DNA from 2 places in the Streptomyces sp. NPDC005485 genome. Region 1 is predicted to be linked to the other one. Evidence: predicted binding sites of a transcription regulator. Region 1 holds the regulator's gene; the other holds the start of a gene.
The links. Region 1 encodes HrcA, which represses chaperone genes, less so after heat shock. Its sites were predicted from a motif close to TTNGCACTCNGNNNNNCNGAGTGCNAA; they were not measured.
Positions count from the first base shown of each region.

Region 2: ABZS97_RS04000 (FmdB family zinc ribbon protein) is a predicted target of HrcA. The motif match lies at 4,043-4,069, and genes of this name have one in related genera.

Region 1 covers NZ_JBEXDZ010000123.1:12,331-28,009, reverse strand. Annotated here, with positions in the region: gene ABZS97_RS32170 (MBL fold metallo-hydrolase) at 1-747, opposite strand; gene hrcA (heat-inducible transcriptional repressor HrcA) at 952-1,968, shown strand; gene dnaJ (molecular chaperone DnaJ) at 1,969-3,102, shown strand; gene ABZS97_RS32155 (nitronate monooxygenase) at 3,406-4,497, shown strand; gene ABZS97_RS32150 (16S rRNA (uracil(1498)-N(3))-methyltransferase) at 4,497-5,246, shown strand; gene ABZS97_RS32145 (VOC family protein) at 5,268-5,663, shown strand; gene ABZS97_RS32140 (hypothetical protein) at 5,794-6,363, shown strand; gene ABZS97_RS32135 (S41 family peptidase) at 6,547-9,708, shown strand; gene ABZS97_RS32130 (histidine triad nucleotide-binding protein) at 9,876-10,229, shown strand; gene ABZS97_RS32125 (ribonuclease Z) at 10,236-11,141, shown strand; gene ABZS97_RS32120 (adenosine deaminase) at 11,162-12,154, shown strand; gene ABZS97_RS32115 (5-dehydro-4-deoxyglucarate dehydratase) at 12,371-13,312, shown strand; gene ABZS97_RS32110 (glucarate dehydratase family protein) at 13,309-14,598, shown strand; gene ABZS97_RS32105 (PfkB family carbohydrate kinase) at 14,704-15,679, shown strand, end outside.
Region 2 covers NZ_JBEXDZ010000006.1:18,874-34,552, reverse strand. Annotated here, with positions in the region: gene ABZS97_RS04025 (low temperature requirement protein A) at 1-837, opposite strand, end outside; gene ABZS97_RS04020 (hypothetical protein) at 1,097-1,279, shown strand; gene ABZS97_RS04015 (MscL family protein) at 1,359-1,835, opposite strand; gene ABZS97_RS04010 (hypothetical protein) at 1,965-2,576, opposite strand; gene ABZS97_RS04005 (S-methyl-5'-thioadenosine phosphorylase) at 2,742-3,620, opposite strand; gene ABZS97_RS04000 (FmdB family zinc ribbon protein) at 3,699-4,031, opposite strand; gene ABZS97_RS03995 (MFS transporter) at 4,238-5,536, opposite strand; gene ABZS97_RS03990 (potassium/proton antiporter) at 5,798-7,297, opposite strand; gene ABZS97_RS03985 (penicillin acylase family protein) at 7,509-10,268, shown strand; gene ABZS97_RS03980 (5-formyltetrahydrofolate cyclo-ligase) at 10,356-10,931, opposite strand; gene galU (UTP--glucose-1-phosphate uridylyltransferase GalU) at 11,065-11,967, shown strand; gene glp (gephyrin-like molybdotransferase Glp) at 11,973-13,295, shown strand; gene moaC (cyclic pyranopterin monophosphate synthase MoaC) at 13,379-13,855, shown strand; gene ABZS97_RS03960 (MogA/MoaB family molybdenum cofactor biosynthesis protein) at 13,852-14,358, shown strand; gene ABZS97_RS03955 (GNAT family protein) at 14,385-15,002, shown strand; gene glpR (gephyrin-like molybdotransferase receptor GlpR) at 15,218-15,679, shown strand, end outside.

The DNA of each region.
Region 1 (15,679 bases):
CTACGACACGCCGAAACGGGCCGCCAGCGCGTCCCGCTGCGCCCGGACGAACGCCGCATTCACCGCGGCTCCGTGGCCGGGCACGTACACCGCGTCCTCGCCGCCCAGGTCGAGCAGCCGGTCCAGGGCCGCGGGCCAGTGGGAGGGGACGGCGTCCGGACCGGCCTGCGGCTCGCCGGACTCCTCCACGAGGTCGCCGCAGAAGACGACCTCCGGGGCGGAGGCCGTGGCGGGCACGAGGACCGCCAGGTCGTGGCAGGTGTGGCCCGGGCCGACGTTCGCCAGCAGCACCTGCAGACCGCCGCCCAGGTCGAGGGTCCACTCACCGGACACGACATGGCGGGGACGGGCGAGGAGATCGGCCGCCTCGGCGGCCGCCCGCGCGTCCAGCCCGTTGCGTACGGCGTCCGCGCGCAGTTCCTCCCGGTCGTGGGTGAGGACCGCGTCCACGCCCACCGCGCCGAACACCTCCACCCCCGCGAACGCCGCCGCGCCGAAGACATGGTCGAAGTGCGGGTGGGTGAGCGCGAGGTGCGTCACACGGCGGCCGCCGCCCGGCGGACCCAGGAGCCGCTGCGCCTCGGCGCGCAGCCGCGCGCCCTCGCCCAGGCTCGACCCCGCGTCGATCAGCAGCGCCGCGCCCTCGCCGACCACCAGTCCGGCGGTGCAGTCCCACACGGGAAGCCGCCGCCGCCCGACCCGCGGCGACAGTTCCTCCCACCCCGCCTCTTCCCAAGTCACCTTCATACGCCGACGCTAGCGGCGAGGCGGGTACAGGCACGACATCGCAGGACAGGTCGGTACACGTCGGCATGACATGGCAGGGCCGCCCTTGCCGGGGTCGTACCCCACGGCCGTACACTGGGCCGGGGAACGCTGGCACTCGCATGCGCTGAGTGCCAGGCCAGGAGCAGCTGGAAGACCGCTGGAAGACCGCTGGAGGTGTGCGCGATGCTCAGTGAACGAAGGCTTGAGGTGCTGCGCGCCATCGTCCAGGACTATGTCGGGACCGAGGAGCCGGTCGGCTCCAAGGCGCTCACCGAGCGGCACAGCCTCGGGGTCTCGCCCGCGACCGTCCGCAACGACATGGCGGCCCTGGAGGACGAGGGGTACATCGCCCAGCCGCACACCAGCGCCGGGCGCATCCCCACGGACAAGGGCTATCGGCTCTTCGTCGACAAGCTCGCGGGCGTCAAGCCGATGACCGCACCCGAGCGTCGCGCGATCCAGAACTTCCTGGACGGCGCCGTCGACCTCGACGACGTCGTGGGCCGTACGGTGCGGCTGCTCGCGCAGCTCACCCGGCAGGTCGCCGTCGTGCAGTACCCCTCGCTGACCCGCTCGACGGTGCGGCACGTGGAGCTGCTCTCGCTGGCCCCCGCCCGTGTGATGCTGGTGCTGATCACGGACACCGGCCGGGTCGAGCAGCGCATGATCGACTGTCCGGCGCCGTTCGGGGAGACGTCGCTCGCGGATCTGCGGGCGCGGCTCAACGCCAGGGTCGCGGGCCGCCGCTTCGCGGACGTCCCGCAGCTCGTGCAGGACCTCCCCGACAGCTTCGAGGCGGAGGACCGGGGTACGGTCGCCACGGTGCTCTCCACTCTCCTGGAGACGCTCGTCGAGGAGACCGAGGAGCGGCTGATGATCGGCGGCACCGCCAATCTCACCCGCTTCGGACATGACTTTCCCCTCACTATCCGTCCGGTCCTCGAAGCACTGGAGGAGCAGGTCGTGCTCCTCAAGTTGCTTGGTGAGGCGGGGGATTCGGGCATGACCGTACGGATCGGTCACGAGAACGCGTATGAGGGACTCAACTCCACGTCCGTGGTCTCGGTCGGCTACGGTTCGGGCGTCGAAGCAGTAGCGAAACTTGGCGTGGTCGGACCGACCCGCATGGATTACCCGGGAACGATGGGAGCGGTACGAGCGGTGGCACGGTACGTCGGACAGATCCTGGCGGAGTCGTAAGTGGCCACGGACTACTACGCCGTACTCGGCGTACGCCGCGACGCTTCCCAGGACGAGATCAAGAAGGCGTTCCGGAGGCTCGCCCGCGAGCTGCACCCGGACGTCAATCCCGATCCGAAGACGCAGGAGCGCTTCAAGGAGATCAACGCCGCCTACGAGGTGTTGTCGGACCCGCAGAAGAAGCAGGTCTACGACCTCGGCGGCGACCCGCTGTCCCAGTCGGGCGGCGGCGCGGGAGGCTTCGGAGCCGGCGGCTTCGGGAACTTCTCGGACATCATGGACGCGTTCTTCGGCACGGCGTCGCAGCGCGGGCCACGCTCGCGCACGCGCCGCGGCCAGGACGCCATGATCCGGCTGGAGATCGAGCTCGACGAGGCGGCCTTCGGCACCACGAAGGACATCCAGGTCGACACGGCCGTCGTCTGCACCACCTGCAGTGGTGAGGGCGCGGCGCCGGGGACCACGGCCCAGACGTGTGACATGTGCCGCGGCCGCGGTGAGGTGTCGCAGGTCACCCGGTCCTTCCTCGGCCAGGTCATGACCTCGCGCCCCTGCCCCCAGTGCCAGGGCTTCGGGACCGTCGTCCCGACCCCGTGCCCGGAGTGCGCGGGCGACGGGCGGGTGCGCTCGCGCCGGACCCTGACCGTGAAGATCCCGGCCGGTGTGGACAACGGCACGCGGATCCAGCTCGCGGGCGAGGGCGAGGTCGGCCCCGGCGGCGGTCCCGCCGGCGACCTGTACGTCGAGATCCACGAGCTGCCGCACTCCACGTTCCAGCGGCGCGGCGACGACCTGCACTGCACGGTCACCATCCCGATGACCGCGGCGTCGCTCGGCACGAAGGTGCCGCTGGAGACGCTCGACGGGATGGAGGAGGTCGACATCCGTCCCGGTACGCAGTCCGGGCAGTCGATCCCGCTGCACGGACGCGGTGTCACGCACCTGCGGGGCGGCGGCCGCGGCGACCTCATCGTGCACGTCGAGGTCACCACGCCGACGAAGCTCGACGCCGAGCAGGAGCGGGTGCTGCGGGAGCTTGCGGTGCTGCGTGGCGAGGAACGGCCCACGGGGCAGTTCCAGCCGGGGCAGCAGGGGTTGTTCTCGCGGTTGAAGGATGCGTTCAACGGGCGCTGAGGCGAGTTGCCGAGGGTCTGGCTGGGGGTCCGGGGGTCGACCCCCGGGTGAGCACGGTCAGCCGGGGCAGCAGGGGTTGTTCTCGCGGTTGAAGGACGCCTTCAACGGGCGCTGAGGCGAGTGGGCGGAGGCCAGGGCGGGAGTTTTTCGCCCCCTCCGCCCCTGCCCTTCCCGAACCTGGGGGCTGCGCCCCAGACCCCCCTTTCGCCCTGAACGGGCTCGTCCTCAAACGCCGGACGGGCTGGATGCTCCCCGCGGAAGGGTGGATTCGGACTTGTTCGGGGGACGTGACAACATGCGCTCATGTCCTCCGCACTGACCGATCTTTTCCCGCATCCGATCGTGCAGGCCCCCATGGCGGGCGGAGTCTCCGTCCCGCAGCTCGCCGCCGCTGTGTGCGAGGCCGGGGGGCTCGGGTTCCTGGCTGCCGGGTACAAGACCGCCGACGGTATGTACCAGGAGATCAAGCAGCTGCGCGGGCTCACGGGACGGCCTTTCGGGGTCAATCTGTTCATGCCGCAGCCCGAGTACGCGGACAAGGGCGCGATCGAGGTCTACGCCCACCAGCTGGCCGGTGAGGCCTCCTGGTACTCGACGGAGCTCGGCGACCCGGACAGCGGCCGAGACGACGGCTACGACGCCAAGCTCGCCGTCCTCCTCGACAACCCGGTGCCGGTGGCCTCCTTCCACTTCGGCTGCCCGAGCCGCGAGGTCCTGGACTCCCTCGCGCGCGCCGGCACGCTGACGCTGGTGACCGCGACGACGGTCGAGGAGGCCCTCGCGGTGGAGCGGGCGGGCGCCGCCGCCGTGATCGTGCAGGGCGTCGAGGCGGGTGGCCACCAGGGCACCCACCGTGACAACCCGGAGACCGACGGCACCGGCATCGGACTGCTCTCACTGATCGCGCAGGTCCGCGAGAGCGTGGGGATCCCGATCGTCGCGGCCGGCGGTTTGATGCGCGGCAGCCAGATCGCCGCCGTCCTCGCCGCGGGCGCGAGCGCGGCGCAGCTCGGCACCGCGTTCCTCGCCACCCCCGAGTCCGGCGCCAACACCCTGCACAAGCAGGCACTCACCAATCCGCTCTTCGTCCGTACGGAGCTGACGCGCGCGTTCTCCGGGCGCCCGGCGCGCGGCCTGGTCAACCGCTTCATGCGCGAGCACGGCCCGTACGCGCCCGCCGCCTACCCCCAGGTCCACCACCTCACCTCCGCGCTGCGCAAGGCGGCCGCGAAGGCGGGCGACGCGCAGGGCATGGCGCTGTGGGCGGGACAGGGGCACCGGATGGCCCGCGCACTGCCCGCCGGGCAGCTGGTGGAGGTCCTCACCGCCGAACTCGCGGCCGCGAAGACAGCGTTGTCGGCCTGCCCGGAGCCCCGGACCGGGGGTAACGCCTGATGACCGCACCGGTGTTCGTGGTCGAGGACTTCCGCGCCGGCGACGCCGGACGGTTCGTGCTGGAGGGCCCCGAGGGACGGCACGCCGTCTCCGTGAAGCGGCTGCGGTCGGGCGAGGAGATCGTCCTCACGGACGGCGCCGGGCGGTGGGCCGAGGCCGAGGTGATCGACACCGAGGGCAAGGACCGGCTGATCGTCAGGCTGGGCGAGGTGTCCGAGGAGCCCCCGGAGTCCCCGCGCATCACCGTCGTACAGGCCCTCCCCAAGGGTGACCGCGGTGAGCTCGCCGTGGAGACGATGACGGAGACCGGCGTCGACGCGATCGTCCCCTGGGCCGCCGCCCGCTGCATCACCCAGTGGAAGGGCGAGAGGGGCCTGAAGGCGCTCGCCAAGTGGCGTGCCACCGCCCGCGAGGCCGGCAAGCAGTCCCGCCGGGTCCGCTTCCCGGAGATCGCGGACGCGGCAACGACCAAGCAGGTTGCCGCACTTCTCGCCAAAGCCGACTTCGCCGCCGTACTGCACGAGGACCGTGACTACGGCAGCGAGGCGCTCGCGACCGCCGAACTCCCCGCCACGGGCGAGATCGTGCTGGTCGTGGGGCCCGAAGGAGGCGTGTCCCCCGAGGAGTTGGCGCTCTTCGGGGACTCAGGTGCGAAGGCGTACCGTCTCGGGCGTAGCGTGCTGCGCACATCGACCGCCGGGACGGCGGCGACGGCGCTGCTGCTGGGCCGCACGGGCCGCTGGGCCTGACCGACACCCGTAGGAGGACGCGTGGAACTCGCACAGGTAAGGCTGCTCGTCTCGGACTTTCCCGCCTGCTACCACTTCTACGCCGAAGTCCTCGGCCTCAAGCCCCAGTCCGGGGCGACGGAGGGGCCCTACGAGAAGTTCAGCCCCGCCATAGGCTCGGCGGGCATCGCCCTCCAGGACCGCTCGATGATGGCCGAGGTCCTCGGGGAACTGGGCGACTCGGCGACCGGCCACCGCTCGCTGGTGGTGCTGCGCGTCGACGACCTGGACGCCCACTGCGAGGCCGTCGCCTCCCGCGGCGGGGAGATCGTGCACGGCCCGGCCCCCATGACCGACCGTATGCGCGTGGCCCACCTCAAGGACCCGGAGGGCAACCTCGTGGAGCTTCAGGAGTGGCTGCTGCTGCGCAGCGGCTGACCAGCGCGTCCAACGACGGCCGGCCGCCGGGCTCACCGGCGTACGCGTACGCCGGATTGTGACTTGAGCGGGGACGGAGTGGCCGCATGCGGTCTACCGCGGCGGCCGCGGCAGTGGCACCCTGCCGTCTATGGGGGCATTGAGGCGTATACGGCACCGGACGGGACGCAGGCAGGCGCTGGCCGCGCTGGGGCTCGGAGTGGCCGGGGTGTTCGGTGTGACGGCGTGCGAGCCCACGGACGGGCTGAGTTCCGCGGCGGTGTCGTACACCACCGACCAGACCGCGACGAAGGAACTCGAGCGGCAGCACGTGGACGTCAACTGGCTCACCTGCACGGCCAGTTACGGCGGCGCCAACAAGGCGTACACGCCGGGTAGGACGCCCTCCAGGAGTGCGGACACCGTTGCCCATGTCGACTGCCGGGGGGAGACGTCCGACGGGCGTGACATCACCGTCAAGGGCAGGGTCACCCGGGCGGTCGACGGTGCGTGCGTGCGCGGGGACCTGCGGGCCACGGTGGGGGGCAAGGAGTGGTTCCATGTCAGTGGCCTCGGCAACTGCGACGCCGCCGCCACTCCGAGGTACACCCCGCCGGTGACCTACCGGCCGTCGAACGGACAGCCGGGCCCCACGGTGACCGTCACGGAGACCGTGTGGTGCAAGGGCGACCCGACCTGCTGGCCGGCCCAGGGCAAGTGACACAACCGGATCAAGTGACAGAAACCCCTGTCCAGGGGCGCTGCCGCTGCATAGGGTGATCGGGTGACACCGTCTGCAGCGTCATCACCGGCCGCCCAGTCCACGCCGTCCACGTCGTCCGCGCAGGCCGCGCCGGCCACCCCGTCCGGGTATCTCCGGTTTCCGCATCTGCACGGCGAGTTGGTGGTCTTCACCGCCGAGGACGACGTCTGGGCGGCCGTCCTCGACGGTCCGGGCCGGGCCTGGCGGGTCAGCGCCGACAACACCCCGGCGACCCACCCCCGCATCTCCCCGGACGGCACGACCGTCGCCTGGACCTCCACCCGCGACGGGGCGGCCGAGGTGCACGCCGCCTCTCTCGACGGCGGCCCGGCCAAGCGGCTGACGTACTGGGGCGGTTCACGGACGCAGGTGCGCGGCTGGACCCCCGACGGGAAGGTCCTCGCCCTCAGCGCGGTCGGGCAGGCGAGCCTGCGGCGCACCTGGGCGCACGCCGTCCCGCTCGACGGCGGACCCGCGACCACCCTTCCGTACGGGCCCGTCGGCGACGTCGCGCACCGGCCGGACGGACCGGGTGTTCTGCTGCTGTCCGCCCCCATGGGCCGCGAGGCCGCCTGGTGGAAGCGGTACCGGGGCGGCACGGCGGGCAAGTTGTGGATCGACCGGGAGGGGGACGGCGAGTTCGTACGGCTCCACGAGGACCTCGACGGGAACATCGAGTACCCCTTGTGGGTCGGCGCGCGCGTCGCGTTCCTCTCCGACCACGAAGGCGTCGGGGCGCTGTACTCCTCCCTCGCCGATGGCTCGGATCTGCGGCGGCACACGGGAGTCGACGGCTTCTACGCCCGGCAGGCGGCCACCGACGGCAACCGGGTGGTGTACGCGTCCGCCGGTGAACTGTGGCTGCTCGACGACCTGGACGGCGCCGAACCGCGCCGCCTCGACCTCCGCCTCGGCGGGCAGCGCGTCGACCTCCAGCCGCACCCGGTGAACGCGGCCCGCTGGTTCGGCGCCGCCGCCCCCGACCACACCGCGCGCGGCAGCGCCGTCGCCGTACGCGGCGCCGTCCACTGGGTCACCCACCGCTCGGGCCCCACCCGCGCCCTCGCCGCCGAGCACGGCGTGCGCGCCCGGCTGCCCCGCACCTTCCGCGCCGAGGGCGAGGAGCACGTGGTGTGGGTGACGGACGCCGAGGGCGACGACGCCCTGGAGTTCGCCCCCGCGACCGGCGTCGCCCCCGGGGCCATCCCGCGACGGCTCGCCGCCGGGCAGCTCGGGCGCGTCCTCGGGCTCGCCATGGCACCCGACGGCAGCCGCGCCGCCGTCGCCTCGCACGACGGACGGGTCCTGCTCGTCGAGCGGGAGACCGGAGAGGTCCGCGAGGTCGACCGCAGCGAGGACGGCGACGTCACCGGCCTCGTCTTCTCGCCGGACTCGGCCTGGCTCGCCTGGTCGCACCCGGGACCGCGCCCGCTGCGCCAGCTCAAGCTCGCCAACACCGCCGACCTGTCGGTGACCGAGGCGACCCCGCTGCGCTTTCGCGACTACGCGCCCGCCTTCACGCTCGACGGCAAACACCTGGCGTTCCTCTCCGCCCGCTCCTTCGACCCCGTCTACGACGAACACGTCTTCGACCTGGCGTTCGTGGGCGGTTCACGCCCGCATCTGATCACCCTGGCCGCGACGACGCCCTCGCCCTTCGGACCGCAGCGCCACGGCCGGCCCTTCGAAGCCCCGGACAAGGACGAGACGCCCGACAGCGAGGGCACTCCCACCACCCGGATCGACCTAGACGGACTCGCCGACCGCATCGTCCCCTTCCCCGTCGAGGCCGCCCGCTACTCGGGCCTTCGGGCGGCCAAGGACGGCGTGCTGTGGCTGCGCCACCCGGTGCGCGGCGTGCTGGGCGCCTCCCGCGCCACCCCCGACGACCCGGACCCGCTCACCGAGCTGGAGCGCTACGACCTCGCCCAGCAGCGCATCGAGCACCTCGCCGCCGACGCCGACCACTTCGCCGTCAGCGGCGACGGCAAGCGCGTCCTGCTGTGGACCGACAGCAAGCTCAAGGTCGTACCGAGCGACCGACGCGCCTCCAACGGCGAGGACAGCGACACCAACATCACCGTCGACCTCTCCCGCGTACGGCAGACCGTCGACCCGGCCGCCGAGTGGCGCCAGATGTACGACGAGGCCGGCCGCCTCATGCGCGACAACTTCTGGCGGCCCGACCTCGGCGGCGCCGACTGGGACGCCGTACTGGAGCGCTACCGGCCCGTCCTCGAACGGCTCGCCACCCACGACGACCTCGTCGACCTCCTCTGGGAGGTGCAGGGCGAACTCGGCACCTCGCACGCCTACGTCAGCCCGCGCGGCGGCGGAGGCGGCGGGGACCGGGCGCAGGGCCTCCTCGGGGCGGACATCTCGCGTCACGAGGACGGCAGTTGGCGCATCGACCGCATCCTGCCCTCGGAGACGTCCGACCCCGACGCGCAGGCACCGCTCGCCGCGCCGGGTGTCGCGGTGCGTGCCGGGGACGCGATCGTCGCGGTCGGCGGACAGGCCGTCGACCCCGTCGCCGGGCCCGGTCCGCTGCTCGTCGGGACGGCCGGAAAGCCGGTCGAGCTGACCGTCTCCCCGTCCGGCGGCGGCGACCTGCGGCACGCGGTGGTCGTGCCGACCGCCGACGAGGAGCCGCTGCGGTACCACGCGTGGGTCGCCGACCGGCGCGCCTATGTCCACGAGAAGTCCGGCGGCCGCCTCGGCTATCTGCACGTGCCCGACATGGTCGGCTCCGGCTGGGCCCAGCTCCACCGCGACCTGCGGATCGAGGTGGCCCGGGAGGGGCTCGTCGTGGACGTCCGCGAGAACCGCGGCGGCCACACCTCCCAGCTCATCGTCGAGAAGCTGGCCCGGCGCATCGTCGGCTGGGACCTCCCGCGCGGCATGCGGCCCTACAGCTACCCGGAGGACGCGCCCCGCGGCCCCGTCGTCGCCGTCGCCAACGAGTTCTCCGGCTCCGACGGCGACATCGTCAACGCGGCGATCAAGGCGCTCGGCATCGGGCCCGTGGTGGGCACGCGGACATGGGGCGGGGTGGTGGGCATCGACAGCCGCTACCGGCTCGTCGACGGCACGCTCGTCACCCAGCCCAAGTACGCCTTCTGGCTGGAGGGGTACGGATGGGACGTGGAGAACCACGGCGTCGACCCCGACGTGGAGGTGGTGCACGCCCCGCAGGATTACGCCGCCGGGCGGGACGCCCAGCTCGACGAGGCGATCCGGATCGCGCTTGCCGCACTTGCGGAGCACCCGGCGAAGGCTGCGCCCGCTTTGCCGGAGGAGTAAGGCACCCGGAGTGGGTGTGGTCGTACCTGGGGGCTGCCGCCCCCGGACCCCCGCTTTCGGCCTGAACGGCCTCGTCCTCAAACGCCGGACGGGCTGAAAGACCGGACGGGAGTAAACGCCGATACGATGCCGACGTAATGATCAGCGGGCGTTGAGGAGGCACACGCATGGCGGGAGAGCCGCAGGACGACTGCCTGTTCTGCAAGATCGTCGCGGGGCAGATTCCGGCGACCCTGGTCAGGGAGACGGAGACGACCGTCGCGTTTCGTGACATAAACCCCCAGGCGCCCACCCACGTCCTGGTCATCCCCAAGGTGCACCACCCGGACGCGGCGTCCCTCGCCGCCGCCGAGCCCGGCATCGCCGCCGACGTGCTCCGCGAGGCCGGTGAGGTCGCGGCCGACGAGAAGCTGGACAGCTACCGCATCGTGTTCAACACGGGCAGCGGCGCGGGCCAGACCGTCTGGCACGCGCACGCGCACGTTCTGGGCGGCCGCGGCCTGCAGTGGCCTCCGGGGTAAGTGACCTTGTCCGTACGTGAATTGGTGGTGCTCGGCACCGCCAGCCAGGTCCCGACCCGGCACCGCAACCACAACGGTTACCTGCTGCGCTGGGACGGCGAGGGCCTTCTCTTCGACCCCGGCGAGGGCACCCAGCGGCAGATGCTGCGTGCCGGGGTCGCCGCGCACGACCTGCACCGGATCTGCGTCACGCACTTCCACGGCGACCACTCGCTCGGTCTCGCCGGGGTGATCCAGCGCATCAACCTCGACCGGGTGCCGCACGAGATCACCGCGCACTATCCGCGCTCGGGGCAGCGGTTCTTCGACCGGCTGCGGTACGCGACGGCGTACCGCGAGACCGTCGCGCTCACCGAGGCGCCGGTCGCCGCCGACGGCGTCCTCGCCACGACCTCCGGGTACTGCCTGGAGGCGCGGAAGCTGTCCCATCCCGTCGAGTCCTACGGGTACCGGCTCGTCGAGCCCGACGGTCGGCGCATGCTGCCCGAGCGGCTCGCCGCGCACGGGATCAAGGGGCCGGACGTCGGGCGGATCCAGCGGGAGGGCTCCCTCGGGGGCGTCACGCTCGACGACGTCAGCGAGGTGCGGCGCGGGCAGCGGTTCGCGTTCGTCATGGACACCCGGCTGTGCGAGGGGGTGCACGCGCTCGCCGAGGGATGCGACCTGCTCGTCATCGAGTCGACGTTCCTCGACGAGGACGTCCAACTTGCCTCCGATCACGGGCATCTGACAGCCGGTCAGGCCGGGACGGTCGCGCGGGACGCCGGTGTGCGGCATCTCGTGCTCACGCACTTCAGTCAGCGCTACTCGGACCCGGAGGAGTTCGAGCGGCAGGCGCGGGCCGCCGGGTTCGAGGGAGAGCTGACCGTGGCCCGCGATCTGCAACGGGTGCCGGTTCCGAAACGGCAATAAAACACCCGTACTATGCTGCGATGCCCCTCCCCAAAGCTGAACTCCACCTGCACATCGAAGGCACTCTCGAACCCGAGCTCGCCTTCGCGCTCGCCGCGCGCAACGGCGTCGAGCTGCCGTACGCGGACACCGAAGAGCTGCGCAAGGCGTACCTCTTCGACGACCTCCAGTCGTTCCTGAACCTCTATTACGAGTTGATGGCCGTCCTGCGCACCGAGCAGGACTTCGCCGACCTCGCCGACGCCTATCTCGCGCGCGCCGCCGCGCAGGGCGTGCGGCACGCGGAGATCTTCTTCGATCCGCAGGCCCACATCGCCCGTGGGGTGGGGATGGGGACCGTCGTCGAGGGGCTGTGGCGGGCCCTTGGGCGCAGCGAGGAGACGCACGGCGTGTCCACCCAGCTGATCATGTGCTTCCTGCGGGACCAGTCCGCCGAGTCGGCCATGGACACGCTGGAGGCCGCGAAGCCCCACCTCGGCCGGATCGTCGGCATCGGCCTCGACTCCGCCGAGGTCGGCCACCCGCCGGTCAAGTTCCGCGAGGTGTACGAGGCCGCCGCCGCGCTCGGCCTGCGCCGTGTCGCCCACGCGGGCGAGGAGGGGCCGCCGGCGTACATCACCGAGGCCCTGGACATCCTCGGCGTCGAGCGCATCGACCACGGGCTGCGCTGCATGGAGGACGCCGAGCTCGTCGAGCGGCTCGTGCGGGAGCGGGTGCCGCTGACGCTCTGCCCGCTGTCGAACGTGCGGCTGCGCGCGGTGGACGTCCTCGCGGACCACCCGCTGCCCGCCATGCTCGACGCCGGGCTGCTGTGCACCGTCAATTCCGACGATCCCGCGTACTTCGGCGGCTACGCCGGGGACAACTTCGACGCCGTGGGCGCGGCGCTCGGGCTCGGGCCGGAGCGGTTGCGGGAGCTGGCCCGCAACTCCTTCGTCGCCTCCTTCCTGGAGCACGACGAGGAGCGGCGGGCCCGGTACATCGCCGAGGTCGAGGCGTACGAGTTCACGTAGGACCTGTATCGCGAAGTACCTGTTTCGCGAAGTACCTGTTTCGCGTAGGACCCACATGGGTCCGGGCCCCGGTGCGGCTGCTGCCTGCCGGGGCCCTGCCGTGTCCGTGTCGGGGGGAGGGCGGCGGAGGGGCGCATTGACGGTTCTTGTTCGTCTCTCTAATCTTCGTATTCATATGTGGATGGCGTTTACGTACGGAGATGGAGTCGGGTCCTGATGAGTACGGGTGCGGGAAGCGTTGTCGGGCGGTTGCGTCAGGGGATGGCGGAGGGCGTTCTGTCGTTTCCGCTGACCAGCTTTCATGGGGACGGCTCTCTGGATCTCGACGGCTTCCGTACGCATGTCGCGGCGCAGGTCGACGCCGGGCCCGGTGCTCTCTTTCCCGCCTGCGGCACCGGGGAGTTCTTCTCGCTGGACGAGGACGAGTACCGGCAGGTCGTCGCGGCGGCGGTCGAGGTGGCCGCCGGCCGCGTTCCGGTCGTCGCCGGGACCGGGTACGGATGGGCGCAGGCCGCCCGGTTCGCGCGCATCGCCGAGGACGCCGGGGCCGACGCCCTGCTCGTGCTGCCGCACTATCTCGTCGCCGCGCCCGAGAGCGGGCTCGTGGCGCAGCTGGAGCATATCGCCGCCCGGACACGGCTGCCGCTCATCGCCTATCAGCGTGGCCAAGTCGCCTTCAGCGGCAACGGGTTGAGGGAGATCGCGCGGATTCCCGGAGTCATCGGGCTGAAGGACGGGCACAGCGACCTGGACCGGCTGCAGCGGCTCACCCTTGCCGCGCCCGAGGGTTTCCTGTTCTTCAACGGAGCCTCGACCGCCGAGATCCAGGCGCGGGCGTACGCCACCGTCGGCGTCCCCGCCTACTCGTCCGCCGTGCACGCCTTCGCCCCCGAGATCGCCGGTGCCTTTCATGCGGCGCTGCGGGAGGGGGACGGCGGGACCGTGGAGAAGCTCCTGCGGGACTTCTACGTTCCGTTCGTCGAACTGCGTGACCGGGTGCCCGGATACGCCGTGTCGCTGGTCAAGGCCGCCGCGCGGCTGCGGGGGCTGCCGGTGGGGCCCGTTCGCGCGCCGCTCGTCGATCCCTCGGCCGCCGACCTGGCGGACCTCACGCCCCTTCTGACCGCCGGACTCGACCTCGTGGGAGCCGCTCTGTGAACCTCACCATCACGGACGTACGGCTGACGCCGATCCTGGTCGCCGACCCGCCCCTCCTCAACACGCAGGGCGTGCACCAGCCGTACACGCCGCGGCTGATCGTGGAGGTGGTGACCGCCGACGGTGTCACCGGAGTCGGGGAGACGTACGGCGACAGCAAGTACCTGGAGTTGGCACGGCCGTTCGCGGAGAAGCTGACGGGCCATCAAGTCAGTGATCTGAACGGCCTGTTCACTCTCGCGGACCAGGTCGCCGTCGACGGGTCCCGAGTCTCCGGACAGGTCGACGTCGGCGGCCTGCGGGGCGTGCAGACCGCCGACAAGCTCCGGCTGTCCGTCGTCTCCGGGTTCGAGGTCGCCTGTCTGGACGCGCTCGGCAAGGCGCTCGGGCTGCCCGTGCACGCGCTGCTCGGCGGCAAGGTGCGCGAGACCGTGGAGTACAGCGCGTACCTGTTCTACAAGTGGGCCGGCCATCCGGAAGGCCTCGCCGCCGAGAAGGACGACTGGGGTGCGGCCGTCGATCCCGCCGGAGTCGTCGAGCAGGCGCGGAAGTTCAAGGAGCGGTACGGGTTCACCTCGTTCAAGCTCAAGGGCGGGGTCTTTCCGCCCGACGAGGAGATCGCGGCCGTAAGGGCGCTCGCCGAGGCCTTTCCCGGGCATCCGCTGCGCCTGGACCCCAACGGTGCCTGGTCCGTGGAGACTTCGGTCAAGGTCGCGCAGGAGATCGGGGACGTACTCGAATACCTGGAGGACCCCGCGCTCGGTACCCCGGCGATGGCCGAGGTGGCCGCGCGCACGTCCGTGCCGCTCGCCACCAACATGTGCGTGACGACCTTCGCCGAGATCGAGGAGGCCTTCACCAAGGGCGCCGTCCAGGTGGTGCTGTCGGACCACCACTACTGGGGCGGACTGCGCAACACCCGTGAACTCGCCGCCGTCTGCCGGACGTTCGGCGTCGGGGTCTCCATGCACTCCAACACCCATCTGGGAATCAGCCTCGCGGCCATGACCCACGTCGCGTCCACGGTTCCCGATCTCCACCACGCCTGCGACTCCCACTACCCCTGGCAGTCCGAGGACGTACTGACCGAGCGCCTCACCTTCGAGGGCGGCTGCGTGACGGTGTCCGACGCGCCCGGCCTCGGCGTCGAGCTCGACCGCGACAAGCTGGCGTTCCTGCACCGCAGGTGGCTGGACGACGACGGCTCGCTGCGGGAACGGGACGACGCGGCGGCGATGCGGATCGCGGACCCCACGTGGGTCACCCCGGCCGTTCCGCGCTGGTAGGACCCCCGAGGCCCCGCGAGGAGGCGGGGGCGGCGCGGCGGGCGGCACGCGCGGGATCGCCGTCGCCCACCGGGAGGCGTGGTGCACACTGGCCTGAACCGCACCATGTTCAGGGAGCGCCTCGTGACCGCGTCCAACGGAGAGCGACCGTACAGCCAGTCCCAGGTCGACCCGCTCGCCGGGCTGCGCACTCCTCAGGACCCGCCCTGGGACGTCTATCTCACGGGCACCGTCTTCCTCGACATCGTCTTCACCGGCCTCGACTCCGCCCCCGTGCGCGGCACCGAGTCCTGGGCCCGCGGCATGGGATCGAGCCCCGGCGGCGTCGCCAACATGGCCACCGCGCTGGCCCGGCTCGGACTGCGCACGTCACTCGCGGCGGCCTTCGGGGACGACCACTACGGGGAGTACTGCTGGGACGCGCTGGCCCAGGGCGAGGGCATCGACCTCTCCCCGTCGCGCACGGTGCCCGGCTGGCACTCTCCGGTCACCGTGTCGATGGCGTACGAGGGTGAGCGCACCATGGTCAGCCACGGGCACGAGCCGCCGCCCGAGGAGCCCGCGCCCGACTGCCCGCCCCGGGCGCGCGCCGCCGTCGCCTCGCTGACGCCCGGTGTGCGCGCACCGTGGATCGCCGAGGCCGCCCGCGCGGGCACCCGGATCTTCGCCGACGTCGGCTGGGACGACACCGGCCGCTGGGACCTCGCCGGGCTCGCCGACCTCGCGCACTGCGAGGCGTTCCTGCCCAACGCCGAGGAGGCCATGCGGTACACCGGGGCCGACTGCCCGAGAGCGGCCGCCCAGGCCCTCACCGCACACGTGCCGCTCGCCGTGGTGACCCTCGGTGCCGAGGGCGCGTACGCCGTGGACGGCCGGACCGGCGAGACCGCAGAGGTCCCCGCGATCGCCGTCGAGGCCCTGGACCCGACCGGCGCCGGTGACGTCTTCGTCGCCGGGTTCGTCATGGGCACCCTCGCCGACTGGCCCCTCGCCGACCGCCTCGCCTTCGCCGGGCTGACCGCCGCCCTGTCCGTGCAGGAGTTCGGCGGCTCGCTGTCGGCCCCCGGCTGGAACGAGATCG
Region 2 (15,679 bases), on a different contig from region 1:
CCGACCGTGGATGGGGACCGCGAAGTAGATCCACCACGCGGAGAAGACGATCAGCAGCCCGCCCGCGGCGATCGGCAGCAACTCGCCCAGGGCCTCCTGCTCGTCCATGGCCGACTTCACGGCGACCGTGGCGGCGGCGATCGTCTCGCCCAGCACGATGATCGTGAACAGCCCGTACCGCTCGGAGATGTGGTGCGGGTGCCAGGACGTGGTGAAGCTCTTCTCCGCGTACAGCGGGACGCACAGCTCGGCGGCCACCATCACCAGGAACACCCAGGGAAGGGCGGGCTCCGGCAGGAACAAACCCACCCAGCCGACCTGGCACAGCAGCACACCGCCCGCATACCGCAGCGCCGTGGTTCTCTCACTGCCCTCGGCCGCGCGTGACGCCCGCAGCCACTGCGCGATCATCGCGAACCGCATGATCACGTAACCGAGCCAGACGAGCAGGAACGCGTGGTCCTCGAACGCCCGCGTCACCCCGGCGGCGAGCACCAGGACTCCGGCGATCTGGACCAGGGTGACGACCCGGTAGAGCGCGTCGTCGTTGTCGTACGCGGAGGCGAACCACGTGAAGTTCATCCACGCCCACCAGATGGAGAAGAAGACCATCGCGTAGTTGAGGACGCCCTCGCCCGCGTGCCCCTCGGCCACGGAGTGCACCAGTTGGACACCGGCCTGGGCGATGGCCACCACGAAACAGAGGTCGAAGAAGAGTTCCAGCGGCGACGCGACCCGGTGTTCCTCGTCCCGACCGCGTGCGGTCATGGTGCGCAGCGGTCCACGCGGGACCGGCTGTGGCGTGGAAGCGGCTTCTGATGGGGAAGTGGACGTCATACGGCCAAGCACATCAGAAACTCCCGGGCCCGGGAGACGGCACGGCACCCGAAGGCGACGGGGCGGGCGCGGGCGTGGGCCGATGCGGCGGACGGGCTCTCCTTGCGCCGGTGGTGCGGTGCCGGCCGGGACCCCCGGTGGTGCGGTGCCGGCCGGGACCCCCGGTGGTGCGGTGCCGGCCGGAACCCCCGGTGGTGCGGCGCCGACCCGGTCCCCAGCTGGACCAGGGGGCCGCGGCCCCTCGGCGTACCCTGGGGGCATGAGTACCGCCCCCGCCCCCGAACCGCGCGACCCGAAGAACGCGCTCGACTTCGACGACCCGCTGTACCGGCAGTCCTCGGACGACACGGACGACGGCTGGGGCGAGCGGCCCACCACCGGCGGCGACAGCGCGGCCGACCTGAAGCGCTTCCTCGACGAGAAGCCGCCCCACCACATCTGAGCCCGGGCCCGGCACCCCAGGGCCCCGAACCCCCGTGTCCGGGCCCCGAGGTGCCGTGCCAGGCGCCGCAACGCGCCGGCTACTCCCGGCTGTGCCCCGAACCGCGCTGCGCCACCAGGGCGTCGCGGATCTCCTTGAGGACCTCCAGCTCGGACACCTCGATGATCTCCTGCGTGCCCTCCTTCGCCTTCTGGCGGGCGGCCTGCCGGGCCAGGTACTTGGACATCGGCAGGACCATCAGGAAGTAGACGACGGCCGCGGTGATCAGGAACGTGAGCGTGGCACTGAGGACCGTGCCCCACATGATCGGGATGCCGCTCGTGACCGCACCCGTCGCCTTGTTGACCGTGCAGGGCGACTTCAGGCACGAGCGGTACTTGTCGAGATCCTTGGTGCCGAACGCGCCGACCAGTGGATTGATGATGCCCTTCACCACCGAGTTGACGACATTCGTGAAGGCGGCGCCGATGACCACGGCGACTGCCAGATCGACGACGTTCCCACGTGTCAGGAAGGTCTTGAAGCCCACCCAGACGCCCGGCTTCTTCTCGCTCACCAAGAGGCCCCTCTGCACAAGTTGTGGAACAAACAGCTCCGCAACCTACGTCAGGGTCTGCCGGGCCTGTCCAATTGGGCAGCTCCAACGAGGGACTTGACACCTGGTCGGTGGTGCGTCCTGGGAGGCTCAGCACAGCGTCACCGCCAGCCGAGAGGTCGCGCTCGCCCCGGCCAGCCGCGCGGCCGCGGCCCGTGGGACCGACAGGACGAGCAGCGCTCCCGTCTCGGTGGCACCGATGTCCGGCACGTCGGTCACCCGCGCACCGGACGCGACCACCCGCGCCGCACCGCCGCTGTCCGCGGCGACCACGTCGACCCGGTCGCCCGGCCGCAGCAACCGGACGGTGGCCGCGTCGGCGATCCGTACCGGCGCCGTCACCCTCTCGACCGCATGCCGCTCGCGCCCGGAGACAGAACCGGAGACAGAACCGGAGACAGAAGCAGGGGCTGAAGCAGGAGCGGAGGCGGAGGCCGGTGCCGCCGCGGGACGCCCTCGTGCACGCTCGGCGTCACGAGGGCCCGCCGCCACCAGCGCGGCCGCCGTGACCGCGAGCCCCGCGGCCACGGCTCGCCTCCGGTGCCGCAGCAGACGCCGCAGCAGATACGCGCCGCCCCGCACCCGCACAGGCGCGAAGTGCGGCACCTCGCACGTGGGAGGAGCGTCCGTGCCCAGCGGGCGTACCGGAGGAGAGACCGAGCGAGGGACCGAGGGAGAGACCGCGGAAGGGAGCTGTGCCATGGTGACCACCACCTGCGACGAGAGATCGGCTTGCGATCCCACGATGAGGCTTCGCGGCGAGGCCCGCCGCGGCCGGTGGGTTACTGGCGGGTTGTGGACAACTCCCTCACCCGAACGGGAAGTTCCGCCCCGGCCACCGGTGGTGGCGAGCGGTCGGCCGGAGGGTCACGGCAGCTCGAAGCCCGGGTCCATCCCGCCCAGCGCCCTGGTGCACGGACAATCCCGCGTCTCGTTCGCCGGCAGCCCCGCCACCAGGTCGAACAGCACGCTGCGCAGCCGGTCGACGTTCGCCGCGAACACCTTCAGCACCTCGTCGTGCGAGACGCCCTCACCGGTCTCGACACCCGCGTCGAGGTCGGTGACCAGGGTCAGCGACGTGTAGCAGAGCTCCAGTTCACGGGCGAGAGCCGCCTCGGGGTGACCGGTCATGCCCACCACGGACCAGCCCTGCGCCCGGTGCCACAGCGATTCGGCGCGGGTCGAGAAGCGCGGCCCCTCCACCACCACGAGCGTGCCGCCGTCCACGGGCTCCCAGTCCCGGCCGCGGGCGGCCTCCAGCGCGGCCTTGCGGCCGACGGGGCAGTACGGGTCGGCCAGCGACACGTGCACGACGTTCGGCACGCCCCCACCGGGCAGGGGGTGCCCGTCGAAGTACGTCTGCGCCCGTGCCTTCGTACGGTCGACCATCTGGTCCGGAACGAGCAGCGTCCCCGGCCCGTACTCGGGGCGCAGACCGCCCACCGCGCAGGGGCCGAGCACCTGGCGGGCGCCGACGGAGCGCAGCGCCCACAGGTTGGCCCGGTAGTTGATGCGGTGCGGCGGCAGATGGTGGCCGCGGCCGTGCCGGGGGAGGAAGGCGACCCGTCGCCCGGCGACCTCGCCGAGGAACAGGGAGTCGCTGGGCGGTCCGTAAGGGGTGTCGACCTGTATCTCGGTGACGTCGTCGAGGAAGGAGTAGAGGCCCGAGCCACCGATGACACCGATCTCGGCCCTGGCCTGCGTCTTCGCCCCGGCCGGGCCCTGAGGATTCTCCGTGTTCGCCATGGACCGCACCCTAGCCGGGTCGGGGGACGCCGAAGACCCCGTCGTCGTATGACGACAGGGTCCCGTAAGAAGTGAGCCTTACGCGGCGGAGCTGCTGCTGCTGGACGAGCCGCTGCCCGACGACTTCGCGTCCGAGGAGGACGAGGAGCTCGACGAGGACGTGGAAGTCGACGACGAAGAGCTCGGCGACGTGGACGTCGACGGCTTCGACGCCGGCGAGCTGCTCGACGAGGAGCCGCGGCTGTCATTGCGGTAGAAGCCGGAGCCCTTGAAGACGATGCCGACGGCCGAGAACACCTTCTTCAGGCGGCCACCGCAGTTGGGGCACTCGGTCAGGGCGTCGTCGGTGAACTTCTGCACCGCCTCGAGGCCCTCGCCGCACTCGGTGCACTGGTACTGGTAGGTCGGCACTTGTCTTCCTCCTGGCACTCTCACTCAGTGAGTGCTAACGATCGTCCATATTAACCTGTGCGGCCAGCAAATGGAGTAACGTGCGTCACCTGCCCGCGGGCGGCGGTCAGGGCTTGACCGTCATGAGGGCCTTGTGCCCAAGTGAGAAGCCGCTTTGCGGCGGAGTCACAGTGACGTATTCCTGCGGAAACGGAATATTCGACACGTCACATCTCACCGATCGCGACAGGCTCGCGATGGGCCACGCCGCGCGTGACCACTCTGGTCGCGCGCGGCGGCGCGAGGTGCGAGCGCAGGGTCACCAGGGTCGCCAGAGCCAGTGCCGTACCGGCCATCGGCACCAGGAAACCTGCACCGTCCCAGAGGCGGTCCTCCAGTTGTCCGGCGACCGTGACGGCCGCCGCCTGGCCGAGCGCGACCGCGCCCGTCAGCCAGGTGAAGGCCTCGGTGCGGGCGGTCGGCGGTACCAGGCCCTCGACCAGCGTGTAGCCGGTGATCAGGGCCGGAGCGATGCACATGCCGACCAGGAGGCCGATTCCGGCGAGCACCACCACGGAGTGGGCGGCCCACAGCCCGGAGGCGGTCAGCGCGAGGGCCGCGTACCCGACGAGCAGCCGCCGCTGCGGGGCGATCTTCCAGGCGACGGCGCCGCAGACGACACCGGAGAGCATGTTGCCCGCGGCGAAGACGCCGTACAGGACGCCGTTCAGCCCGGGTTCGCCGATCGACTCGGCGAAGGCGGCGAGCGAGACCTGCATGCCGCCGAAGACGGAGCCGATGCCGAGGAAGGTCACGATCAGGACGCGGATGCCGGGGACGCGCAGCGCGGAAACGTGCTCCACGCGCGCGTGGGTCGCGGGGGCGACGGAAGGCTGGGTGCTCTTCTGTGCGGCGAAAAGAAGTCCGCCGATCAGAGTCAGCGCGGACTCGGTCAGCAGGCCCGCGGAGGGGTCCACGGTGGTGCACAGGGCGGTCGCCACCAGCGGGCCGAGCACGAAGGTCAGCTCGTCCGTGACGGACTCGAAGGCCGCCGCGGTGGTCATCAGGGGTGAGCCCTGGAGCTTCACGCCCCAGCGGGCGCGGACCATGGGGCCGACCTGCGGCACCGAGGCGCCGGTCGGTACGGCCGCCGCGAACAGCGCCCACAGGGGGGCGCCCGAGAGCGCCAGCGCGGTCAGCGTGAGACCGGAGACGGAGTGTACGAGGACGCCCGGCAGCAGGACGGCGCGCTGCCCGTGGCGGTCCGCCAGGCGGCCGCTGTAGGGCGCGAACAGGGCCATGGCGACCCCGGTGACGGCGGCGACGGCGCCTGCGGCGCCGTACGAACCGGTGGTGTGCTGCACCAGGAGCACGATTGAGATGGTCAGCATCGCGAACGGCTGGCGTGCGGCGAAACCGGGAAGCAGGAACGTCCAGGCGCCGCGGGTGCGCAGCAGCTGTCCGTATCCCGGGCGGGCGGGAGCCGACGAGGTCTTCGACGGCTCGGAGGTGACCGTGGATGCCACGGCCCGTGCCTTTCTGCCGCCTGGTAGCGCGCCCGTGCGGGGGGCGCCGAGAGCTGTCCTCTTGCGCGGAACTGCGGTAGATGCCGGGCACCCCCTGCGAGGGCACCACGACCGCCATACGGTCGCGCCAGCTCTGCGTCAGGCAGAGTTGGTTCGATCTAAGTCTGCCTTCATCCTACAGGGGCGGGCGATGCGGTGCCTGTGAAAACGAGCACCATGATGACGTTCACCTGTGAATGCATATCGCCCGGATATCGCCCGTTAATGCCCGTTGTCGCCCGTGCCCAGCCAGCCGGCCAGTTTGCCGCCCTGGCCGACGGCGCGCAGCCGCTTCTCCGCCGCGTCCCGGACCGGGTCGGTGGCCACCACGAGCAGTTCGTCGCCGCGCCGCAGCACGGTCGTGGGCAGTGGCACGAAGGACGTTCCGCCGCGTACGACGAGCGTGACGGCGGCGCCCGCGGGCAGGCGCAGCTCGTGGACCTCGACGCCGTGCATGCGCGACCCCTTCGGGATCGCGACGGACAGCAGGTGTCCGCGCAGCCGCTCCAGGGGCGCCGATTCGATTCCCAGGTCGGCCGCCCCCGTGGACTCGCCCAGCCGCAGCTTGCGGGCCAGCCAGGGCAGGGTGGGCCCCTGGATGAAGGTGTAGACGACCACCAGGACGAAGACGATGTTGAAGATCCGCACGCTTCCCTGGATGCCGCTGACCATGGGGATCGTCGCGAGGATGATGGGCACGGCGCCGCGCAGGCCAGCCCAGGACATCAGGGTCTGCTCCTGCCAGGGCAGCCGGAACGGCAGCAGGCTGACCAGCACGCTGAGCGGTCGCGCCACCATGGTGAGGATCAGGCCTATGAGGAGTGCGGGCCAGATGTCGTCGCCCATCTGGTGCGGTGTGACCAGCAGACCGAGCAGGACGAACATGCCGATCTGGGCGATCCAGCCGAGCCCTTCGGCGAAGCCGCGGGTGGCGGGCCAGTGCGGGAGTTTCGCGTTGCCGAGCACCATCGACGCGAGGTACACGGCGAGGAAGCCGCTGCCGTGTGCCAGGGCGCCGGCGGCGTAGGCCGTGACCGCGATCGCCATCACGGCGATCGGGTAGAGGCCGGAGGCGGGCAGCGCCACATGCCTGAGCCCCCATGAGCCGAGCCAGCCGACCGCGAGACCGAGGGCCGCGCCGATGGCCAGCTCCAGGGCTATCTCGCCCAGCAGCACGTACCAGTGCTCCACCGGACCGACCTCGGAGAAGGCGACGACCAGGATGACCACCGGAGCGTCGTTGAAGCCGGACTCGGCCTCCAGGACGCCCGTCACGCGCGCGGGGAGGGGTACTTTCCGCAGGACCGAGAAGACCGCCGCCGCGTCCGTGGAGGACACCACCGCTCCGATGATGAGCGCCTGGCGCCACTCCAGCCCGACGAGGTAGTGCGCCCCCGTGGCCGTGACCCCGACGCTCACCGCGACTCCGACCAGCGCCAGGGAGGTGGCAGCCGGCAGCGCCGGTCTGACCTCCTTCCACTTCGTTCCGAGACCGCCCTCGGCCAGGATCACGACCAGGGCCGCGTATCCGATGACCTGGGTCATCTCGGCGTTGTTGAAGTGGACGTCGCCCAGCCCGTCCTGGCCCATGGCGATGCCGATGCCCAGGTAGACGAGCAGGCTGGGGAGCCCGCTGCGCGAGGAGATCCGAACCGCCGCCACCGCGACGAGCAGAACGAGCGAGCAGACGAGCAGGAGCTGGTTGAGGTGGTGGACAGTCAGCGGACCTTCCCTTCTCTGACCCGAGCACTTAGTTACCTTGTCTAGTTACCCTACCTAACTCTTGACGCTTTCTTGACACTTCGCAGGGCAAGATCGAACGGCCGTCCGCCCAGGGACCGACTCCGCGTCAAGGTGCGGTGGGCCCTGCGCCTATGGTTGCTCCAGCACTCCAGGACCGCCTGCCGCTCGCGTTAGGACAGCAAGGACAGCGATGCCCCCCAACACCACCGCCTCTTCCGGCCAAAAGCCCGGCAAGTCCGGCAGGAAGAAGGGGCGCAAAGCCCGTCTGTTCTTGATTGTCCTGGTCCTGGCCATCATCGGAGGCGTCGCCTTCGGTGCGTACTGGAGCATCAGTACCGTGCGCGCCTCCTTCCCGCAGACCAAGGGCTCACTCACGCTCGACGGTCTGTCAGGACCCGTGGACGTGCAGCGTGACGGCAACGGAATCCCGCAGATCTACGCCGCCTCGGACGCGGACCTGTTCATGGCGCAGGGGTACGTCCAGGCGCAGGACCGGTTCTACGAGATGGACGTACGCCGCCACATGACCTCGGGCCGGCTGTCCGAGATGTTCGGCAAGGGCCAGGTCAAGGACGACGAGTTCCTGCGCACACTGGGCTGGGACCGGGTGGCGAAGAAGGAGTACGACACCAAGCTGTCGGCCTCCACGAAGAAGTACCTCCAGGCGTACGCCAAGGGAGTCAACGCCTACCTGAAGGGCAAGGACGCCGAGGATATCTCCCTGGAGTACGCGGCCCTTGGCTTCACCAACGACTACACGCCCAAGGAGTGGACTCCGGTCGACTCGGTGGCCTGGCTCAAGGCGATGGCCTGGGACCTGCGCGGCAACATGCAGGAAGAGATCGACCGGTCCCTGATGACCAGCCGCCTCGGCCCGAAGCAGATCGCCGACCTGTATCCGGAGTACCCGTACAGCCGGAACAAGGCGATCGTCCAGGAGGGCGAGTACGACACGGTCACCAAGTCGTACGTCCAGGGAAGCTCCAGTACGGCATCCTCGACCGGCACGGCGGGTACCGGACTCACGGGCAACGCCACGGCGTCCGGTGCCGACCTGCAGAGTCAGCTGTCGGGGCTCTACGACGTGCTCGACGACGTGCCCACGGCCGTCGGCGTGAACGGCAACGGCATCGGCTCCAACTCCTGGGTCGTCGCCGGGTCGCACACCATCACCAACAAGCCGCTGCTGGCCAACGACCCGCACCTGTCGGCCTCGCTGCCCTCGGTCTGGTACCAGATGGGCCTGCACTGCCGGGGCATCTCCAGCAAGTGCCAGTACGACGTGTCCGGTTACACCTTCGCGGGCATGCCGGGTGTGGTCATCGGCCACAACCAGGACATCGCCTGGGGCATGACCAACTCCGGGGTCGACGTGACCGACCTCTACCTGGAGAAGCTCACCGGCAACGGCTACCAGTACGACGGCAAGGTGCTGCCCTTCAGGACCCGCGAGGAGACGATCAAGGTCGCGGGCGGCGACTCCAAGACGATCGTCGTCCGGGAGACCAACAACGGGCCCCTGCTGTCCGACCGCAACGACGAACTCGTCAAGGTCGGCAAGAAGGCCACCGTCGACACCGCGGCGCCCGACCGCGGCGACGGCTACGGCATCTCGCTGCGCTGGACCGCGCTGGACCCGGGCAACTCCATGGACGCCGTCTTCGAGATGGACAAGGCCTCCGACTGGAGCGAGTTCCGCAAGGCCTCCGCGTCCTTCGACGTGCCCTCGCAGAACCTGATCTACGCCGACACCAAGGACAACATCGGCTACCAGCTGCCGGGGAAGATCCCGACGCGCGGCGAGGGCGACGGCTCGCTCCCGTCGCCGGGCTGGGACTCCAAGTACCAGTGGACCGGTTACATCAAGCAGGCCGAACTGCCCTACGAGTACAACCCGAAGCGCGGCTACATCGTGACCGCCAACCAGGCTGTCGTCGACAAGGACAAGTACCCCTACACGCTCACCGCGGACTGGGGTTACGGCGCGCGCAGTCAGCGGATCACCGACCTGATCCAGTCGAAGATCGACGGCGGCGGCAAGATCTCCACCGACGACATGCGCCAGATGCAGCTGGACAACAGCAGTGAGATCGCCAAGCTCCTGGTGCCCAAGCTGCTCAAGATCGACGTCAAGGACAAGAACGTCCGCGAGGCGCAGAAGCTCCTGGAGGGCTGGGACTACACGCAGGACGCCGACTCGGCGGCCGCCGCGTACTTCAACGCGACCTGGCGCAACATCCTCAAGCTCGCCTTCGGCAACAAGCTGCCCAAGGAGCTGCGGGTCAAGGGCCAGTGCCTGTACGTCGACCCGGTGGACACCACGGGCCCCGTGGACGACGACGACGCCAAGGTCCGCGAGTGCGGTCAGCGCGACGCCGACCAGGCCCAACCGGACGGCGGCGACCGCTGGTTCGAGGTGGTCCGCAAGATCGTCGACGACGAGAAGAACGACTGGTGGACGGCGCCCAAGACGCGCCTGGACAAGCCGGCCGACACCCGTGACGAGTTGTTCGCGCGGGCCCTCAAGGACGCCCGCTGGGAGCTGACCGCCAAGCTCGGCAAGGACATCGACACCTGGAGCTGGGGCCGGCTGCACCGCCTGTTCCTGAAGAACCAGACCCTCGGTACCGAAGGGCCCCGCTTCATCAAGTACATGCTCAACCGCGGCCCCTGGAAGCTCAGCGGCGGCGAGGCGACGGTCAACGCGACCGGCTGGAACGCGGCGGGCGGCTACGGAGTGGTCTGGGTGCCGTCGATGCGGATGGTGGTCAACCTCGGGGACCTCGACAAGTCCAAGTGGATCAACCTCTCCGGCGCCTCCGGACACGCCTACAGCGCCCACTACACCGACCAGACGGACAAGTGGGCCAAGGGCGAACTGCTGCCGTGGTCCTTCTCCAAGAAGGCGGTCGACAAGAGCACGAGCGACACGCTGGTGCTCAAGCCCTGACGGCCGGCGGATGACGAAGAACGGATGACGAAAACGGCCCTCCACGCGTGCGTGGAGGGCCGTTTCGCCTGCCGGGCACGAGATCGTTCAGCGGAAGCGGCGCACTCCCGAGGGGGTCACCACCGCGTGCACCGGCCGGTCGTGCGCTTCCTCGGGGACGTGCTCGACGACCTCCGTGTCGTACAGGAGCACCACGAGGGCGGGATCGGCGCCCGCGCGCTCCAGCCGGGCCAGTACGCGGTCGTACGAGCCCCCGCCGCGGCCCAGGCGCATGCCGCGCGCGTCCACCGCCAGCCCTGGCAGGAGCACGACGTCGGCGTCCCGCACGGCGTCCGGGCCGAGGCGCTCGCCGACGGGTTCCAGGAGGGCCATCTTCCCGCCGTGCCGGACGCGCGCGAGGGAGTCCTCGCCGGTGTAGGTGCCCCAGTCCAGATCGTTGTCGGGCAGGAGCGCGGGGAGCAGAACGCGTGCGCCCCGCGCGCGCAGCGCGTCCAAGAGCGCGAGAGTGCCGGGCTCACTCCCCACGGAGACGTACGCCGCCACCGTGCGCGCTTGCGCCAGTTCGGGCAGCCCGAGCGCGCGGGCGGCGAGCGCCGCCGCCGTTTCCCGCACGTCATCCGCCGTCAACCGGCTTCTCACCGTGAGGAACTCTCGCCGCAACATTCCCTTGTCAAGCTCTGATCCTGGTCCGGGCCGGCTCACAGGTGACTCCCGTATTCTTCCAAACATGCTCATATGAGAGCGAATTAACCGGAGACACAGATTCCGCACATAGCCACCGGATATGGTTGTGGGCATGACTGAGTCGCACCCCAGGATCAGCAAGGCTGTCATCCCCGCCGCAGGCCTCGGCACCCGGTTCCTGCCGGCCACCAAAGCCACTCCCAAGGAGATGCTGCCGGTCGTCGACAAGCCGGCGATCCAATACGTGGTCGAAGAGGCCGTGTCGGCGGGTCTGGACGACGTCCTGATGATCACCGGTCGCAACAAACGCCCCCTTGAGGACCACTTCGACCGCAACTACGAGCTGGAGTCGGCCCTTCAAAAGAAGGGCGACGCCAGCCGGCTCGCCAAGGTCCAGGAGTCCAGCGACCTCGCGACCATGCACTACGTGCGCCAGGGCGACCCCAGGGGCCTCGGTCACGCCGTCCTGTGCGCGGCTCCGCACGTCGGCCACGAGCCCTTCGCCGTGCTCCTCGGCGACGACCTGATCGACCCGCGCGACCCGCTGCTGGCGCGCATGGTCGAGGTCCAGGAGCAGCACGGCGGCAGCGTCATCGCGCTCATGGAGGTCGCCCCCGAGCAGATCCACCTCTACGGATGCGCCGCCGTCGACGCCACCGACGAGGGTGATCTGGTGAAGGTGACGGGCCTGGTCGAGAAGCCGGACCCGGCGGACGCCCCCAGCAACTACGCGATCATCGGACGCTACGTCCTCGACCCGCACATCTTCGACATACTGCGCAAGACCGAGCCGGGCCGCGGCGGCGAGATCCAGCTCACCGACGCGCTGCAGCAGCTCGCCGCGGACGAGAAGGTCGGCGGACCCGTGCACGGCGTGGTCTTCAAGGGCCGCCGCTATGACACCGGTGACCGCGGCGACTATCTGCGTGCCATTGTCAGACTCGCGTGCGAACGTGAAGACCTGGGCCCGGACTTCCGGTCCTGGCTTCGCAGTTACGTAGCCGAGGAGATGTAGCAACTTTGAGCAGCGCCGCGCCCCGCGCCGTCGGCCAGGACCACCTCTGGTCGGTGACCGAACACCTGGAGGACATCCTCGCGACAGTCCGCCCCCTCGAACCCATCGAGCTGCAACTCCTCGACGCCCAGGGCTGCGTCCTGGTCGAGGACGTCACGGTGTCGGTCTCCCTGCCGCCGTTCGACAACAGCTCCATGGACGGGTACGCGGTCCGGGTCGCCGATGTCGCGGGCGCGAGCGAGGAGTACCCGGCGGTGCTGACGGTCGTCGGCGATGTCGCCGCGGGCCAGGCCGAGCAGCCCCACGTGGGCCCCGGCCAGGCCGCCCGCATCATGACCGGAGCGCCGCTGCCGCCCGGCGCCGAGGCCGTCGTCCCCGTGGAGTGGACCGACGGCGGACTGGGCGGTGGTCCCGTCTCCGGGATGCGCGCCCACAGCGCGGCCCCCGACGGAGCCCGTGGCGAGGTGCAGGTGCACCGCTCGGCCGAGGCACGCGCGCATGTGCGCGCGCAGGGCAGCGACGTCAAGGCCGGCGACCGCGCCCTCGACGCGGGCACCGTCCTCGGCCCGCCGCAGATCGCACTGCTCGCCGCGATCGGCCGCGGAACGGTGCGCGTGCGCCCGCGCCCGCGCGTGGTGGTCCTGTCGACCGGCAGCGAACTGGCCCAGCCCGACGAGGAATTGGGCCCCGGCCAGATCTACGACTCCAACAGCTTCGCCCTCTGCGCGGCCGCCCGTGACGCCGGAGCCATCGCCTACCGGGTGGGCGCGGTGGCCGACGACGCCGAGACACTGCGCTCCACCATCGAGGACCAGCTCATCCGCGCCGACCTGCTCGTCACGACGGGCGGGGTGAGCGTGGGGGCGTACGACGTCGTCAAGGAAGCGCTCTCCTCCGTGGGTGACGAGGACGAGCCGGGCAGCGGCATCGACTTCCGCAAGCTCGCCATGCAGCCCGGCAAGCCCCAGGGCTTCGGTTCCATCGGCCCCGAGCACATCCCGCTGCTCGCGCTCCCGGGCAACCCGGTCTCCTCGTACGTCTCCTTCGAGCTGTTCGTGCGCCCCGCGATCCGCACCCTGATGGGCCTGGAGGACGTCCACCGGCCCACGACCCGGGCGACCCTGGAGACGGCCAAGGCACTGACCTCGCCCGGTGGCCGCCGGCAATTCCTGCGGGGGAAGTACGCCGACGGGAAGGTGACCCCGGTCGGAGGCGCCGGATCCCATCTGATCGCCGCCCTGGCCCAGGCGGACGCGCTGATCGTGGTCCCCGAGGACGACACCTCTGTCGAGCCCGGCGCCGAGGTCGAGGTGGTCCTGCTCGGCTGAGTGCCCCGACTTGGCGGTACCGTGTCGCGCACACAGGCCACGCGCCGCACCGCGACGGGCCCGGACCGGGAGCGCCACAACAGATGAGTACGGACCGACTGACGCACATCGACGACGCGGGCGCCGCCCGTATGGTCGACGTATCCGGGAAGGACGTGACCGCGCGCACCGCCCGCGCCAGCGGCCGTGTCCTGGTCTCGCCCCGGGTGGTCGAGCTGCTGCGCGGCGAGGGGGTTCCCAAGGGAGACGCCCTCGCCACCGCGCGCATCGCGGGGATCATGGGTGCCAAGCGCACGCCGGACCTGATCCCGCTCTGCCACCCGTTGTCGGTGTCAGGTGTCAAGATTGATCTGTCGGTCGCGGACGACGCCGTCGAGATCCGCGCCACCGTGAAGACCACCGACCGCACGGGTGTCGAGATGGAAGCCCTCACCGCGGTCAGCGTGGCGGCCCTCACCGTGATCGACATGGTCAAGGCGGTCGACAAGGGAGCGGTCATCACGGACGTGCGGGTGGAGGAGAAGACGGGCGGCAAGTCGGGCGACTGGAGCCGGGCATGACCGCCGGGCCGTACCGCGCCCTGGTGGTCACCGCCTCCAACCGGGCCGCCGCGGGCGTCTACGAGGACAGGGGCGGACCGCTGATCGCGCAGGGGCTGGCGGCGTTCGGCTTCACGGTCGAGGGGCCGCAGGTCGTCCCCGACGGCGATCCCGTCGAGGCCGCGCTGCGCGCGGGCGTGGACGCCGGGTACGACGTCATCGTGACCACCGGTGGTACGGGGATCTCGCCCACCGATAGGACCCCCGAGGCCACCCGGCGCGTCCTCGACCACGAGGTCCCGGGCATCCCGGAGGCCATCAGGGCGTTCGGCAGGGAGAAGGTGCCGACGGCGGCGCTGTCCCGCGGGCTCGCCGGAGTCGCGGGAGCGACGCTGATCGTCAACCTGCCGGGTTCCACCGGCGGAGTACGGGACGGCCTGGCCGTCCTGGAGCCCCTGCTGATCCACGCCGTCGACCAGATCCGTGGCGGCGACCACCCCAGACCCGGCGGGGGTGCGAACTGAACACCCCATCCTGGCCCGTCGAGCTGGTGGACGGCGATGTGGTCCTCCGGCCCATAAAGCTGCGCGACCAGCGGGCCTGGCGCGAGGTCAACCGGCGCAACCGGGACTGGCTGCGCCCGTGGGAGGCGACGATTCCGCCGCCCACGCCCAGCGGTCCGATCGCGCACCGGCCGACCTACCGGCAGATGGTCCGGCATCTGCGCGCCGAGGCCAACTCGGGCCGGATGCTGCCCTTCGTGATCGAGTACCAGGGGCAGCTCGTCGGGCAGTTGACCGTCGCAGGGATCACCTGGGGATCGATGTGCTCAGGGCATATCGGCTACTGGGTGGACCAGGGGGTGGCGGGCCGCGGAGTGATGCCGACCGCCGTGGCGCTGGTGACCGACCACTGCTTCCGCACCGTCGGACTGCACCGCATCGAGGTCTGCATTCGCCCGGAGAACGGGCCCAGCCGCCGGGTCGTGGAGAAACTCGGATTCCGTGAGGAAGGCCTGCGGCCACGTTATCTCCACATCGACGGGGCCTGGCGCGACCATCTCGTCTTCGCGCTCACCGCCGAAGAGGTACCGGAGGGGTTGCTCGCCCGCTGGCGGCGGGCACGCTCACAGAAGTCGCCGCGGAACACTCCGAGGAACACGGCGTAAGTGCCGGTGAGCGGGGTGGGTCGGACAGCGCGGCATAAATGAAATACATGTTCGAAATTGATCGCCCGGCGATCACCTGAGGGCATTAAATTCACGCTCCCGGTGGCCTGCTGATCGCATCGGTCACAAAAAAAGCTCGAAATATCAGCCAGATCGTGCGACACACCGGCCCAATTGGCAGATGGCCTCACGCAAACCCCTCTACCGTGTGAGGCGTGAGCAGCAGCGGCCTCATCTACGCAGTCATCGTCGGGGCCTGGGCCGCCTACTTGGTGCCGATGTGGCTCCGTAGGCAGGACGAGCTGAACGAAGCCCGTCCGACGGAACGCTTCAGCACCGCCATCCGGCTGCTGTCCGGACGGGCGGGAATGGAGCGCCGGTACGCCAAGGACCTGCGGGCGCGCTCCACCGACGAGGGGGAGCCCAGCGCCGAACCGGGCACGGTCACCGACTCGGTGGACGTCCGGGCCTTCGCCATGCCTCCGGCGCGGCCGCAGGTCTCGGCCCAACTGCCGTCGCGGGCCGAGCCGGAGCAGAAGCAGGCGCAGAAGCAGGCACCGCAGGCCGCTGCCGGTCAGGGCGCCCAGCAGAGTGTCAAGCAGGCGTCCCAGGCGCCCGCCAGGCCCGTACCGCAGCAGTCGGCCAAGCAGTCTCCCAAGCCCACGGCCAAGTCCGCG